DNA from 3 places in the Agromyces sp. NPDC060279 genome. Region 1 is predicted to be linked to each of the others. Evidence: predicted binding sites of a transcription regulator. Region 1 holds the regulator's gene; each other region holds the start of a gene.
What was found. The regulator HspR, encoded in region 1, represses chaperone genes until heat shock. The targets are predictions, from matches to a motif close to AAGTTGAGTCNNNNNGACTCAACTT.

Region 1 (4,478 bases):
CAGGAACTCCAGCAGCTTCGCGCGCGCCCCGTGCTCGGGTGCGCCCGCGAGCAGGCGGTGCGCGGCGGCGTCGATGCGCTGCTCGACGGAGGTGAGGCGGCGCGGATCGGGCCGCTCGTCGTCGGCCGGCTGCCCCGCGTCCGTCACGCGCCCCGCCGGGATGCCGTCACCGTGAACTTCGCGTTCCTGGCGATCTGCCGCGTCGGGCCGACGAGCCGTTCGAGCAGGGGGCGGTAGCGCAGGTGCGAGTTCCAGACGCACCAGAGCTCGCCGCCGGGCGCCAGCACCCTTGCGGCCTCGGCGAAGAGGTGGCCCGCGATGCCCGTGGACAGCGCCGCGTCGCTGTGGAACGGCGGGTTCAGCAGCACGAGCGGTTCGCTCGCGTCGGCGAGGAGCTCGAGGCCGTCGGCGCGTTCGACCGCGACCCGGTCGCCGACCCCGTTCGCCGCCGCGGTGAGGCGGGCGGATGCCGCGGCCGCCGCGGAGCGGTCGCTCGCGGTCACCCGAATGCCCGGTCGGGCGAGCGCGAGCTTCGTCGCGATGACGCCGCTGCCGCAGGCGAGGTCCACGGCGGATGCCGCGTCGGGCACGGCCTCGGCGAGGTGGCCGAGCAGGAACCGGGTGCCGATGTCGACCTTCGTGCCCGCGAACACGCCGCCGTGCGCGACGACCACGAGGCCGAGCTCGTCGTGCCGCTCCCGGCGCGGCCAGCGTGCGGGCGAGGCGGCCGTCGAGGCATCCGCTCCCGCTCCACCGGGCGCCGGCCGCAGCTCGGCGCGGGCCTCGCTCGCCCGCAGCACCCGCGATTTCTGCCGCGCGAGACTCACGTCGAGGCGCGCGAACGCGCGGCCGAGCACCTCGTTCATCGCGATCGACATGTGCTTCAGGCGGCCGCCGGCGACGATCACCACGTCGGGATCGGCGTGCCGGGCGACGAGCTCGGCGATCTCATCGAGGCGGTCGAGCGAGCGCGGCAGCCGCAGCAGCACGAGCCGCGCCCCGGCGACGAGCGACGGGCCGAACGCCTCGGAGCGCACCTCGTGCGCGAGGCCGAGCCGGGCGGCGTTCTCGGCGAGCGCGCGCTCACCGGTGATCGGGTCCTGGTGGACCCGCACGTCGCGCGCGCCGAGCTCGACCGCGCCGAGCGCGAGCGCCCCGAAAGCGTCGTCGATCACGACGAGCTCACCGGGCGCGAGCGCCCCGACGGCGGCCCGGGCCTCGTCGAGGATCAGCCGGTCGGCGGCATCGGATGCCTCGAGTCCGGGCCCCTCGACGTCGGGATGCCGGCGCAGCGCAGTGAAGTCCACCTCGGCAGGCTACCCGGCGCCGACTGGGTGCGCTCTGGAGGGATCCAGTCGGGTTTGCTACCCTCGCATCCGCATGCGTCACCGCCGGTTCCCCCGCTCCACCGACCCGGCCGTCGCCCCGAACCCCGGTGCGGCGGCGCGCGAGCGACCCCGCAGCGACGACGCACGTCCGCCCGTCGCCCGCCGCTTCGCGGCCCTCTTCGCCTCCGTCGTCGTGCTGGGCACGACCGCCGGGCTCGCGCTCGCGCCGAGCTCACCGGCCCCCGACCCGGCGGCGGTCGCCCTCGTCGCCGACGGCTCGGCCGACACCGTCGCCGAGGCGGTGCAGTCGATCGAGGTGCACGACGCCGCGGTGCTGCCGGGCGTGGCCGAGGAGTCCTACGTCGCCTCGACCGGCACCGAGACGCTCGTCGCGGGAGGCACGAACGAGGACTGGGCGAAGCTCGTGCTGATCGAGGGCGACTGGCCTGTGACCGACGAGAACGTCACGTTCATGATGCGCTGGATGCGGCAGGAGAACGGCGCCGACAACTGGTGGAACCGCAACAACCCGCTGAACAACGGGCAGGGCTCCGGCGGCGGCTCGGGCCTCGGCAGCTACCCCGACCTCGTCGTCGCGGCGTACTACGCGGCGGAGAACCTGCGCTCGGGGCGCTACCCCGCGGTCGATGCGGCGCTGCAGCGGGGCGACTCGGCCGACGCCACCGCGCAGGCGATCTGGGCCTCGCCGTGGGCGTCGAGCCACTACGGCTACGGGACGCACTGGAGCTCGCGGCCGTATGACGTCATCGAGGCGCCCGCGGAGGCCTGGGGGCGCTGAGCCGGCTGCTCGCGGGCTTCTTACTCGTGCTCGAGGGGGCGCCAGACGACGAGCGCGTTCTCGCGGCGCACCCGCGTGCCGGCCTTGAGCGTGACCACCTCGCCGGCAGAGCCGGCGGCGAACACGCGGCGACCCGGCCGGTTCAGCATCTCATCGGCGAGCGCGGCCTCGAGCTCGCGCACGCGGGCGCGCAGGCTCTGCACCTCGTCCTCGAGGCCGAGCACCCGGCGGATGCCCTCGAGGCTCACGCCCTCGGCCGAGAGCTGGGCGATCTCGCGCAGCTGCACGACGTCGCGCATCGAGTAGCGGCGCGACTTGCCCGCCGTGCGGGTGGGCGAGACGAGCCCGAGCCGGTCGTACTGCCGCAGCGTCTGCGGATGCATGCCCGCGAGCTCGGCCGCGACCGAGATCACGAAGAGCGGGCTCGTCTCGTCCATCGCTAGCTCCGGGCCTTGGCGAGGAGTTCTTCTCGCGGGTCCTCGTCGGGGAGGGCGGCGGCGAGCGCCTCGACGGCCTCCTTCGCCTCCTTCGAGAGGTGCGAGGGAACCGCGATCTGCACGACGGCGAGCAGGTCGCCCGTGCCCTTCTTCGTCTCGACGCCGCGGCCCTTCACGCGCAGCACGCGGCCGCTCGGAGTGCCGGGCGCGACGCGGAGCTTGACGGGGTCGCCGCCGAGGGTCGGCACCTGGATCGTGGCGCCGAGCGCGGCCTCGGTGAACGTCACGGGCACGGTGACGCGGAGGTTCAGCCCGTCGCGTTCGAAGACCGGGTGCTTGCGCACGTGCACGGTGAGGATGAGGTCGCCGGTCTCACCGCCGTCGGGCGAGGGGTGGCCCTTGCCGCGCAGCTTGATCTTCTGCCCGTCGGCGACGCCCGCGGGGATGCGCACCGTGATGGGCTTGCCGTCGGAGGTCTGCAGGGTGATCTGCTCGCCCTTGGTCGCCGTGATGAAGTCGAGCGTGGTCGTCGCCGTGACGTCGCGCCCGCGAGTCGGCCCGCCGAAGCCGCGGTAGCCGCCCGAGGGCTGCCCGAAGCGGCCGCCGCCGAAGAGCCCGCCGAGCAGGTCGTCGTAGTCGCCGCCCTGCTGGAACGTGTAGCGCTGACCGCCGCCGCCCTGATTGAACATGCCGCCGAAGACGTCCTCGAAGCCGCCCTGGCCGCCCGCGCCGGGCGCCGTGAAGCGCGCCCCTGACCCCATCGCGCGGATGGCGTCGTACTCCTTGCGCTGCTCGGGGTCGGAGAGCACGGCGTTCGCCTCGGAGATCTCCTTGAACTTCGCCTCCGCGGCGGCGTCGCCGGGGTTCTGGTCGGGATGGTACTTGCGCGCGAGCTTGCGGTAGACCTTCTTGATCTCGCTGTCGCTCGCGTCCTTGGAGACGCCGAGCACCTGGTAGAAGTCCTTGTCGAACCAGTCCTGACTGGCCATCGGCACCTCCTTTCCTTGAAGTCTGTCGTATCTACTGAACGGAGCGGGAGGAGATTCGCTGCGGCGGAGGGCGGATCGAACGATCCCATCCTCCCCTGGCGCGAATCTCCTCCCGTCTCGTGGGGCCGTCTGCCGGGGCTCAGCCCTGCGGGCTCTTCACCACGACCTTGGCCGGCCTCAGCTGGACCTCGCCCAGCTGGTAGCCGGTCTCGACGACGTCGGCGACCGTGTCGACCTCCACGTCGTCGGCGGGCTGCTGGAAGATCGCCTCGTGCAGCTGCGGGTCGAACGGCTCGCCGACCGCGCCGAAGCGCACCAGCCCGAGCCGCTCGGTGACCTGCCGGAGCTTCGCGGCGATCGTGGCGAAGGCGGTGTCGCCCTCGAGGTCGCCGTGCTTCTCGGCCCGGTCGAGGTCGTCGAGCACGGGCAGCAGCGCGGCGACCGTCTGGCCGACCGCCCGGTCGCGCTCGAGCTCACGGTTCTGCTCGGTGCGCTTGCGGTAGTTGGCGTACTCGGCGGTCACCCGCTTGAGGTCGGCGAGGTGCTCGTCGTTCGGCTCCGCAACCTCGGCCTGCGCCGCGTTGAGGATGTCGTCGACCGTGAGCTCGGCCTCGTCGGCGGATGCCGCGGCGTCGGCCGCGGCATCCGCCTCGCTCGAGGGCTCGCGAACCGCACCGGTCTCGGGGTCGATCTTCCGCTTGTCGCGGATGACCGGCTCGTCGGGGTTCTGGTTCTCGTCGGCCATGGTTACTTCGCCTGTCCCGTCGAGGGGTCCTCGTCGTCCACGACCTCGGCGTCGACCACGTCCTCGTCGGACGCCTGGTCGGATGCCTGGCCGCTGGCGTTCTGGTCCTCACCGGCGCCGGCGGACGCCTCGGACTGCTGCTGCGCGTAGATCGCCTCGCCGAGCTTGCCCTGCGACTGC
Region 2 (4,478 bases), 510 kb from region 1:
TGCGGGTCGGAGAGCACGACCGCGTTGCGGCCGAGGCGGAGCAGCTTGTGCCCGAGGTCCTCGCCGACGAACTGGCTCGCACCGACGCCGTACAGCAGGATGCGGGACGCCCCGTCGAGCGCGTCGACCACGCGCTCCGCCACCGCGAAGTCGAGATCGCCGAGGGTCTCCTCGATCGCGAGCATCTCGAGCGAGGCGAGCTTCGCCGCCATCTGCGGCAGGGTGTCGTCGCGGCCGAGGTCGGCCCCGAAGTCGGCCTGCCCGACGAACTGCGCCGACTGCCGGCCGAGCTCCGTGGCGAGGGCCATCCGCAGCGGGGCGTAGCCGGCGAAGCCGATCGCGTGGCAGAAACGCACCACCGAGGCGACCGAGGTGTCGCAGGCCGCGGCGAGCTCGTTGATCGTGTTGTCGATCACGATCGAGGGGTTGTCGCGCACGACCGCGGCGATGCGGGCGAGCGACGGGGAGAGCGAGGCCGCGGCGGCGTCGATCGTCGACTGGATGCTCACTTGGTCCCCCGTCTCGGCCGGTCGGTCGCTCCAAGTATGCCCGCCGCGACCCCGGCTCGGCGCCCGGAGCGCTGCGCGTCTCGAAAATCAGTTACATTAATTGCGCATCCACCGTAGACTCTTTACATGGCCGAGCGGATCGGCCCGACCCTCCAGGAGCCTGTCATGCCCCAGTCACCGGCGGCCGATCGCAGCGAGCCCGTTCTGGGCGCCGACGAGCTCGAGGCGCTGATGGACGAGCTCGCCACGCTCACGACCGAGCAGGCGGAGCAGCGCGGCGACCTCGACCTGCTCAGCACCGAGGAGCTCGTGCTCGCGATGAACGCGGAGGACCGCCGGGTGCCGGAGGCCGTCGCGGCGCGGGCACCGGAGATCACCAGGGCGATCGACGGCATCGTCGAGCGGATGCGCCGCGGCGGGCGCCTCGTCTACCTGGGCGCGGGCACCGCGGGACGCATCGGCGTGCTCGACGCGAGCGAGTGCCCGCCGACGTTCGGCACCGACCCCGCGCTCATCGTCGGCCTCATCGCGGGCGGCGACACCGCCATCCGCGAGGCCGTCGAGAACGCCGAGGACGACGAGGACGGCGCGCCCGCGCAGCTCGCCGAGCTCGCCGTCGGCCCCGCCGACGTCGTCGTCGGCATCTCCGCCTCCGGCCGCACGCCCTACGCCGTCGGCGGGCTCCGGTACGCGCGCGAGCGCGGGGCCCTCACGATCGCGATCGCCTCGAACGCCCCCTCGGCGATCGGCGCCATCGCCGACATCGCGATTGACGTCGTCGTGGGCCCGGAGTTCGTGGCGGGATCGACGCGGCTGAAGTCGGGCACCGCGCAGAAGCTCGTCGCGAACATGCTGACGACGATCTCGATGATCAAGCTCGGCAAGACCTATCAGGGCATCATGGTCGATCTGCAGGCCACGAACCGCAAGCTGCACGCGCGCTCGGTGCGCACCATCATGGCGCTCGCGGAGGTCGACGCCGACACGGCGAGCGAGGCGCTCGCCGCCGTGGGTGGCTCGGTCAAGCAGGCGATCCTGGTGCTGCGCACCGGCCTGCCCGCGGCCGCCGCCCCGGCCGCCCTCGACGCGGCCGACGGGGTGCTCCGCGCGGCGATCGCCGCGAACTCGGCCGCCTGAGCGCAGACGGAGCGGGGCGGCGCGCCCTGCGCACCGCCCCGCTCGTCGTCTTGCCGTTCGCGGCGCCTGTCGCCGTTCGCGGCGCCTGTCGCCGTTCGCGGCTCAGCTCGCCGCGACCTCCTTGGGCGCGTCCGCGCCGGCACCTTGGCGGACCTCGACCTTGCGCGGCTTCGCGCGCTCGGACACCGGCAGCAGCACGCTCAGCACGCCATTGTCGTAGTGCGCGCTGATCGATGCCGTGTCGATGCCCTCGCCCACGCTGAGCTGGCGGAGGAACGAGCCGCTCGGCCGCTCGTGCGCGAGCCACTTCACGCCCTCGTCGCCGCGGAGCGTGCGCTCGGCGCGGATGGTCAGCAGCTGTCCGTCGATGTCGATGTCGATCGAGCCCGGGTCGACGCCCGGAAGGTCGGCGGAGAGCACGTAGTGATCGCCGTCGCGATGCAGGTCGATGGGCATCATGCGCGGCCCCTGCCGCGAGTCGAGCATGGTCGCCGCGAGCCGGTCGAGGTCGCGGAACGGGTCCCAGGTCAGTGCCATGGGCGTCTCCTCTCACTCGTGCGGGCCGCGGGTCTGCGGCCCGAGGTTTCAGAGTTGAGTCGCATCGACTCAACACTCCCAGATTAGCACTCGACCCGGGAGAGTGCCAACGCCCGGACCGCTCAGAACAGCCGCCGCTGCGCCACCACCTCGGCGCCCTCGAGCTCGAGCAGCGTGCGCTTGCGCTCGAGCCCGCCCGCATAGCCCGTGAGCGAGCCGTCGGCGCCGACGACCCGGTGGCACGGCACCAGGATGCTGATCGGGTTGTGCCCGACCGCGCGCCCCACCATGCGGGCGAGGTTCCGGTCGCCGAGCCGGAGCGCGAGCTCGCCGTACGTCGTGGTCGCCCCGAACGGGATCTCGCGAAGCATCGCCCACACCCGGTGCTCGAACGCGTCACCGGCCGGCTCCATCGGCACGTCGAAGTCGCGACGCCGCCCGGCGAGGTAGTCGTCGAGCTGCCGCGCGAGCTCCGTCAGCAGCGGGTCGGCCAAGGCATCCACCCCCGCGCCCAGCGAGCCCGCGGCCGGCGGGTGCCAGTGCGCCGGGAAGTAGAGCCCGGCGATCCCGCCCGCGTCCGCGACGACGAGCAGCTCGCCGAGCGCGGTCGGCAGGGTGGCGTGGCGGCGGGTCATGCCCCCATTCTCGCCGCGCCGCGCCGAGCGGGAGCCCTGTCGGGCAGCGGATTTCGGACCTCTGCGCAGAGCTAGGCTGAACGGATGCCTCAGCTCCCCCGCGTCGCCGGCGCGCACCTCGTCGGATCCGTCAACCAGCCCACCGCCGAGGCCGTCTTCCGCCTCGCAGCGGGCGAGCTCGGAGCGGCGCTACCCCGCATCCCCGACGGCGAGGTGGGCGAACGCTTCCACTGGATCCTCTTCCAGGGCGCCGCGTTCGACCGGGTCGCCGGCCTCGTGCGCGCGCCCATCGACCCCATCGTCGTCGCCGGCTTCGACCTTCGCCCGCTGCTCCTCGACGGCACGGTGCCGGCCGCAGAGCTGTCGTTCGGCCCGCTCGGGTATGCAGCCGCCGCGATCGAGAGCCACGCCGAGTTCGTGCGGCTGCGGGAGGCGGGCGTCATCCCCGCGGGCACCCGCTTCCAGGTCTGCCTGCCCTCGCCGCTCGCCCCGGTGACGAGCTTCGTCGCCCCCGCCGACCGGGCCGCCGTGTATCCGGCGTACGCCGCGGCGCTCGTTGCGGAACTGCACGCGATCACGGCGGCGATCCCGGCGGAAGACCTGGCCGTGCAGCTCGACCTCGCGACCGAGTTCGCCTACCTCGAGGGCATCAGCCTCGGGGGCGGCCCCCTCGAGGCCTTCTTCGCAGCCGCGGACGGCACCGACGGCGGCGGCGACGAGGCCGACGCGCTCGTCGCCGAGGTCGCACGCCTCGCCGCCGAGCTCGCCGACGCGGTGCCGGAGGGCGCGGAGCTCGGCTTCCACCTCTGCTACGGCGACGTCGGCGAGAAGCACTTCGTCGAGCCGCAGGATGCCGGCCGCCTCGTCGCCGTCGCCAACGCGCTCGGCACGGCCGTCGCCCGGCGCATCGACTGGGTGCACCTGCCGGTGCCGATCGAGCGGACGGATGCCGCCTACGCGGCACCGCTCGCCGGCTGGGCGCTGCCCGCCGGGACGACGCCGTTCCTCGGGCTCGTGCACCACGAGGACGGAATCGACGGCGCGCTCGCCCGCATCGCCCCCGCGCGCGAGGCGCTCGCCGCCGCGGGCGTCGCCGAGTTCGGCATCGGCACCGAGTGCGGCTTCGGCCGCGGGCCCGCCGAGCGCACCGCCGGGCTGCTCGCCCTGCACCGGCAGATCCTCGCCGCCGCGCAGTAGCGCGCGTCAGGTGTCGGCGCGGGGCGCGAGCCGGGCGAGTGCGGCGCAGGGGCGGGCGCACGTCGGCGGCGGGCGCTACGCTCGGCGCATGCGCATCCGATTCGAGGCCGAGATCTACGAGTGGGCGGCCCGGCGCAACTGGTTCTTCGTCGATGTGCCGCCCGAGCCGAGCGCCGACATCTCCGAGCAGCCGCGCATGCCCCGCGGCTTCGGGGCCGTCAAGGTCACGGTCTCCCTCGGCGGCAGCACCTGGAGCACCTCGATCTTCCCGAGCGGCGGGGTCTACGTGCTACCGCTGAAGCGGGCGGTGCTCCGCGCCGAGCAGGTGGGCGAGGGCGACACCGTGCTCGTCTCGCTCGACGTGCACGACGGGTGAGGGGTGTCGGCGGCCGCGGGTAGCGTCGCCCCATGAGCGAGATCTCGGGTACGACGAGCGGCGGTGTCCCCTACACGGCGCGCGCGG
Region 3 (4,478 bases), on a different contig from region 1:
CGCACCGGAACGCGAGGCGAGGAACTCCGAACCGAGATTCGAGGTCATCACGACGACCGTGTTGCGGAAGTCGACCGTGCGGCCCTGCCCGTCGGTGAGGCGTCCGTCGTCGAGCACCTGCAGCAGCAGGTTGAACACGTCGGGGTGCGCCTTCTCGATCTCGTCGAACAGCACGATCGAGTACGGGTTGCGGCGCACGCGCTCGGTGAGCTGGCCCGCCTCGTCGTAGCCGACGTACCCGGGAGGGGCGCCGACGAGCCGCGACACGGTGTGCCGCTCGCCGAACTCCGACATGTCGAACCGGATGACGTTCTCGCTCCCTGAGCCCGTCGAAGGGAACAGGTTCGCGGCGAGCGCGCGGGCGAGCTCGGTCTTGCCGACGCCCGTCGGTCCGAGGAACAGGAACGAGCCGACCGGCCGCTTCGCATCGCCCATGCCGGTGCGGTTGCGGCGCACGGCCTTGGCGACGGCGGTGACCGCGTCGTCCTGCCCGATCACGCGGGCGTGCAGCTCGTCCTCGAGGGTCGCGAGGCGCTCGCGCTCCCCCTCGGTGAGGCGGTTCACGGGGATGCCGGTGGCGCGCGAGATCACCGCGGCGATCTGCGCCTCATCCACCGTGGTCCCCTGAGCCTGTCGAAGGGAGTCCTGGCTGGTTCCCTGAGCCTGTCGAAGGGACTCGCTGGTTCCCTGAGCCTGACTGGTTCCCTGAGCCTGTCGAAGGGAACTCGCCCCCACCTCGTCCAGCTTCCCCTGCACCTTCGCGATCTCGTCGCGGATGCGGGATGCCTCCTCGTAGTGCTCGGCGGCGACCGCGGCGTTCTTCTCGGACTCGAGCTCGGCGAGCCGCGCCATGAGCGCGGGCACGTCGGTCTTCACACCGAGGCGGAGGCGCAGTCGCGCGCCGGCCTGGTCGATCAGGTCGATCGCCTTGTCGGGCAGCACCCGGTCGGGCAGGTAGCGGCTGCCGAGTTCGACGGCGGCGCGCAGCGCGTCGTCCGTGTACTCGACGCCGTGGTGCTCCTCGTAGGCGGGCTTCAGGCCGTGGAGGATGCGCACGGCGTCCTCGATCGAGGGCTCGCCGACGCGCACCGGCTGGAAGCGGCGCTCGAGGGCGGGGTCCTTCTCGATCTGGCGGTACTCCTTGAGCGTGGTCGCCCCGATGAGGTGCAGCTCGCCGCGCGCGAGGCGCGGCTTCAGGATGTTGCCCGCGTCCATGCCGCCCTCGCCCGCGCCTCCGGCGCCGACGACGGTGTGCACCTCGTCGATGAAGACGATCAGCTCGCCCCGGTGGGCGGCGATCTCCTCCATCGTCTTGGTGAGGCGCTCCTCGAAGTCGCCGCGGTAGCGGGTGCCGGCGAGCATGCCGGGCAGGTCGAGCGCGATGACGCGCTTGCCGAGGAGGGCTTCGGGCACCTGCTCGTCGACGATGGCCTGCGCGAGGCCCTCGACGATCGCAGTCTTGCCGACGCCCGCCTCGCCCACGAGCACGGGGTTGTTCTTCGTGCGGCGGGAGAGAATCTCGATGGTCTGCTCGATCTCGTCGGCGCGGCCGATCACGGGGTCGAGCTCGCCGTTGCGGGCGCGCTCGGTGAGGTCCATGCCGAACTTGTCGAGCGTCGGCGTGCTGGTCCCCTGAGCCTGCTCGTTGGTTCCCTGAGCCTGTCGAAGGGAATCCTCGTCAGTGCCCTGTCGAAGGGAATCCTCCACCCCGTCCCGCATCGTCTGCGTCAGGGCCTCGGCGGTGACGCCCGCGCGGGCGAGCACCTGTCCGGCCGGGGCATCCTGACCCAGCACGAGCGCGAAGAAGAGGTGCTCGGGGTCGATGTAGGTCGCGCCAGAGGAGCGCGCCACCTGGTAGCTGTGGAACAGCGCGCGGGAGGCCGAGGGCGTGATGGTCGCGGCGTCGCGCCGCTCACCGAGCTCGTCGAAGGGCACGTCGCCGGATGCGGGCAGGCGCGCCTCGGTCGCGGTGATGATGCGCTCGGGACTCGCGCCGACGCGGCGGATCGCCGCCTGCACGCTCTCGTCCTCGACGATGACGCGCAGGATGTGCAGCGCGTCGAGCTCGGTCTGGCCGCGCTCGAGGGCGAAGCGTCCCGCCTGCTGAAGAATGCTCTGGGTGCGGGCCGTCAGGAACCGGCTGAGGTCGATCGACCGCGCCTGACGGGCCTGCTCACCCGCGAGGTATCGGGCGAGGAACTCGTCGAACGAGCTCGCGCCGGCCTCGTTGAAGTCGTTGGGCACCTGGCCTCCTGGTTGAAGTTGAGTGTGGTTCGCTCAAGTTCAACACCGTGGGGCGGGAGGTATTCCCCAAACCCGGAGTCTCCGTTCGGCGACCGCACCTCACTACAGCAAGCCGCGCGGCCGACCATCCCCAGAACTGGGCCATGTCTTTCGGCTGGCAGTGGCTCGTATGCCACCTCTTGCTTGAGATACTTCGCGGTATGGCACAAACGGAAGATCCACTCGACGTAGAGAGGCTCGAATCGCGGCTTGCGGTACGCGCGGGCACGGTGAAGTCACCGAAGGTGAGGACAACCAAAAGGCAGCCACAGCCGTTCGCCCCATCGCATCCTCTGACATCTGAGATGTCCGCTTCAGACCTCGCCGAAGCCGTCCGTACCCATATTCGCGAAGCGAAGGAGTACGCGCGATGGCGGAGGACTCGATGGAGCCAGTTAGCCACAGCTTCCCAGGTAGTCGTGTTTGCTCTCTCAGCGACCGCGACGATCGCAACCGGGTTTGCGAATCTCTCCTGGCCAGCGAATCTCGGCTTCGTCGCCGCTGCGCTCGTTACAACTGCGTCCGCGCTCGAGCCCTACTTCAACTGGCGCGCCAGATGGGTTCTTGCTGATGAGAGCCTCGCGAGGTGGCACGCGTTGGAAGACAGCCTCTACTTCTACGTGGCTTCCACTCCCGCGTCGGAACTTTCGACTTCGAGAATCCTGGACTTGCAGGAGCAGAACCGACAGATTTGGGCGGACTTCAGCTCGGACTGGGTCAGTGCACGTCGAGGCGGTTCGGCACCGCAAAGGTAGCCTCTTCCAGCGTGAAATCGCACGAAAGCGCATTCACCACAGCACCGGCTTCGCCACTGCGGACGCCTTCGAACCGCCAGCGCTACAGACGACTTCCACGCCACAGGAGCCTCGGTCGGTCATAGAGCCGGCAACTCCACCGACACGTATCTACCGACCTGCTCGTCACCGCCTGAGGCATCCGGCTCGAGCGTGGCGCGCAGGCCGGACGCGATCGTGACCTCGACCGGCAGCGAGGTGGCGCATCCGGTCGACCAGTCGTCATCGCTCGCGACGACCGTCAGGCAGACGGCCCTCCCCTGCGGGTCGTTCGCCTCCGAGGCGAAGTACTGCGTTCCGATCGAGTCCTCGCCGAGGTAGCGAATGGTGTCCTGGTAAATCGTGTCGGGGAACTCGACGAAGGAGGGCGGCTGGTCTGCGGCCTGCTGCTCGCGGTCGAAGATCGCGAGGTCGAGCGGCGACGAGGAGCATCCAGCGAAAGCCGCCACGACCGAGACCGCAGCGGCGGCACCGAAAGCAGCTTGACCCAGGCGACGAACCCGCGTTCTCGATGACCGGGGCATGCGGACCTCGCACTTACGAAACGGACGATATGCTGCGATTCTGCTGGATCATCAACGCGGCCACAAGAGGCATCCCAGATCCAGCGTGCGCAGCCCGAACAGGGCCAATCGGCTCGAACCGCCATCGAGTTCAGTCCAGGGCCTGGAATCCTCTACGCCGCACCGCGCGCATCTACCACCGCCCGCACTCCCTCCAGCACCACCTGCAACGCGGGCGAGTCCGCCTGACTCCGCCGGTGCACGGCCGACACTCCCCGGGTCGACGCGGGCTGCGTGGTCGGGATCGCGACGAGGTCGGGATGCAGCGCCGGCCGCCCCATCCGCGGCACCAGCGCGACCCCGAGCCCGGCGCGCACGAGCTCCAGGTGGTTCTCGAACTCCATCGATTCGTGCACGATGCGGGGCGCGTTCGAGACGCCGTCGAACAGTCGCCGCAGCCACTGGCGGCAGATGGTCGAGTCGAAGGTCGCGATCCAGTCCTCGTCCGCGAGGTCGGTCGGAGTCAACGAAGCGGCGGCGGCCAGCGGGTGGTCGCGGCGCAGGATCACGTCCGCGACATCCGTGAACAGCGGCGTCTCGACCAGGTGATCGGGCATCGCGAGCGCGACGCCGCCCCAGCGGTGCACGATGCCGAGGTCGCGCTGGCCCGACGCGACGAGCGCGATCGTCTCCCAGGGCTCGCTCTCCCGCAAGGGCACGCGCAGCTCGGGGTGCTCCGCCCGCAGCTTCGGCAGCACGTCGACGAGCAGCCCGCGCACCGCGGTCGAGAACACGCCGATGCGCACCTCGCCGACGACCGGTCCGCGATCCGCGGCGGGACCGCCCGCGAGGTGCAGATCGGCCTCGATCCGTTCGAGCTCGGCGAGCACCGTCGCCG

Region 2: ACFWE1_RS05835 (Hsp20/alpha crystallin family protein) is a predicted target of HspR. The motif match lies at 2,235-2,259, and genes of this name have one in related genera.
Region 3: ACFWE1_RS13270 (ATP-dependent Clp protease ATP-binding subunit) is a predicted target of HspR. The motif match lies at 2,260-2,284, and genes of this name have one in related genera.

What each region holds. Positions count from the first base shown of each region.
Region 1 is NZ_JBHXBK010000001.1:1,738,678-1,743,155, forward strand. Features, by position in the region: gene ACFWE1_RS08265 (DUF817 domain-containing protein) at 1-147, opposite strand, end outside; gene ACFWE1_RS08270 (class I SAM-dependent methyltransferase) at 144-1,307, opposite strand; gene ACFWE1_RS08275 (hypothetical protein) at 1,381-2,127, shown strand; gene ACFWE1_RS08280 (heat shock protein transcriptional repressor HspR) at 2,148-2,564, opposite strand; gene ACFWE1_RS08285 (DnaJ C-terminal domain-containing protein) at 2,567-3,553, opposite strand; gene ACFWE1_RS08290 (nucleotide exchange factor GrpE) at 3,693-4,298, opposite strand; gene dnaK (molecular chaperone DnaK) at 4,301-4,478, opposite strand, start outside.
Region 2 is NZ_JBHXBK010000001.1:1,233,295-1,237,772, forward strand. Features, by position in the region: gene ACFWE1_RS05825 (MurR/RpiR family transcriptional regulator) at 1-509, opposite strand, end outside; gene murQ (N-acetylmuramic acid 6-phosphate etherase) at 741-1,646, shown strand; gene ACFWE1_RS05835 (Hsp20/alpha crystallin family protein) at 1,749-2,183, opposite strand; gene ACFWE1_RS05840 (methylated-DNA--[protein]-cysteine S-methyltransferase) at 2,306-2,818, opposite strand; gene ACFWE1_RS05845 (hypothetical protein) at 2,903-4,015, shown strand; gene ACFWE1_RS05850 (DUF1905 domain-containing protein) at 4,104-4,391, shown strand; gene ACFWE1_RS05855 (alpha/beta hydrolase family protein) at 4,424-4,478, shown strand, end outside.
Region 3 is NZ_JBHXBK010000004.1:132,839-137,316, forward strand. Features, by position in the region: gene ACFWE1_RS13270 (ATP-dependent Clp protease ATP-binding subunit) at 1-2,244, opposite strand, end outside; gene ACFWE1_RS13275 (hypothetical protein) at 3,158-3,526, opposite strand; gene ACFWE1_RS13280 (LysR family transcriptional regulator) at 3,754-4,478, opposite strand, start outside.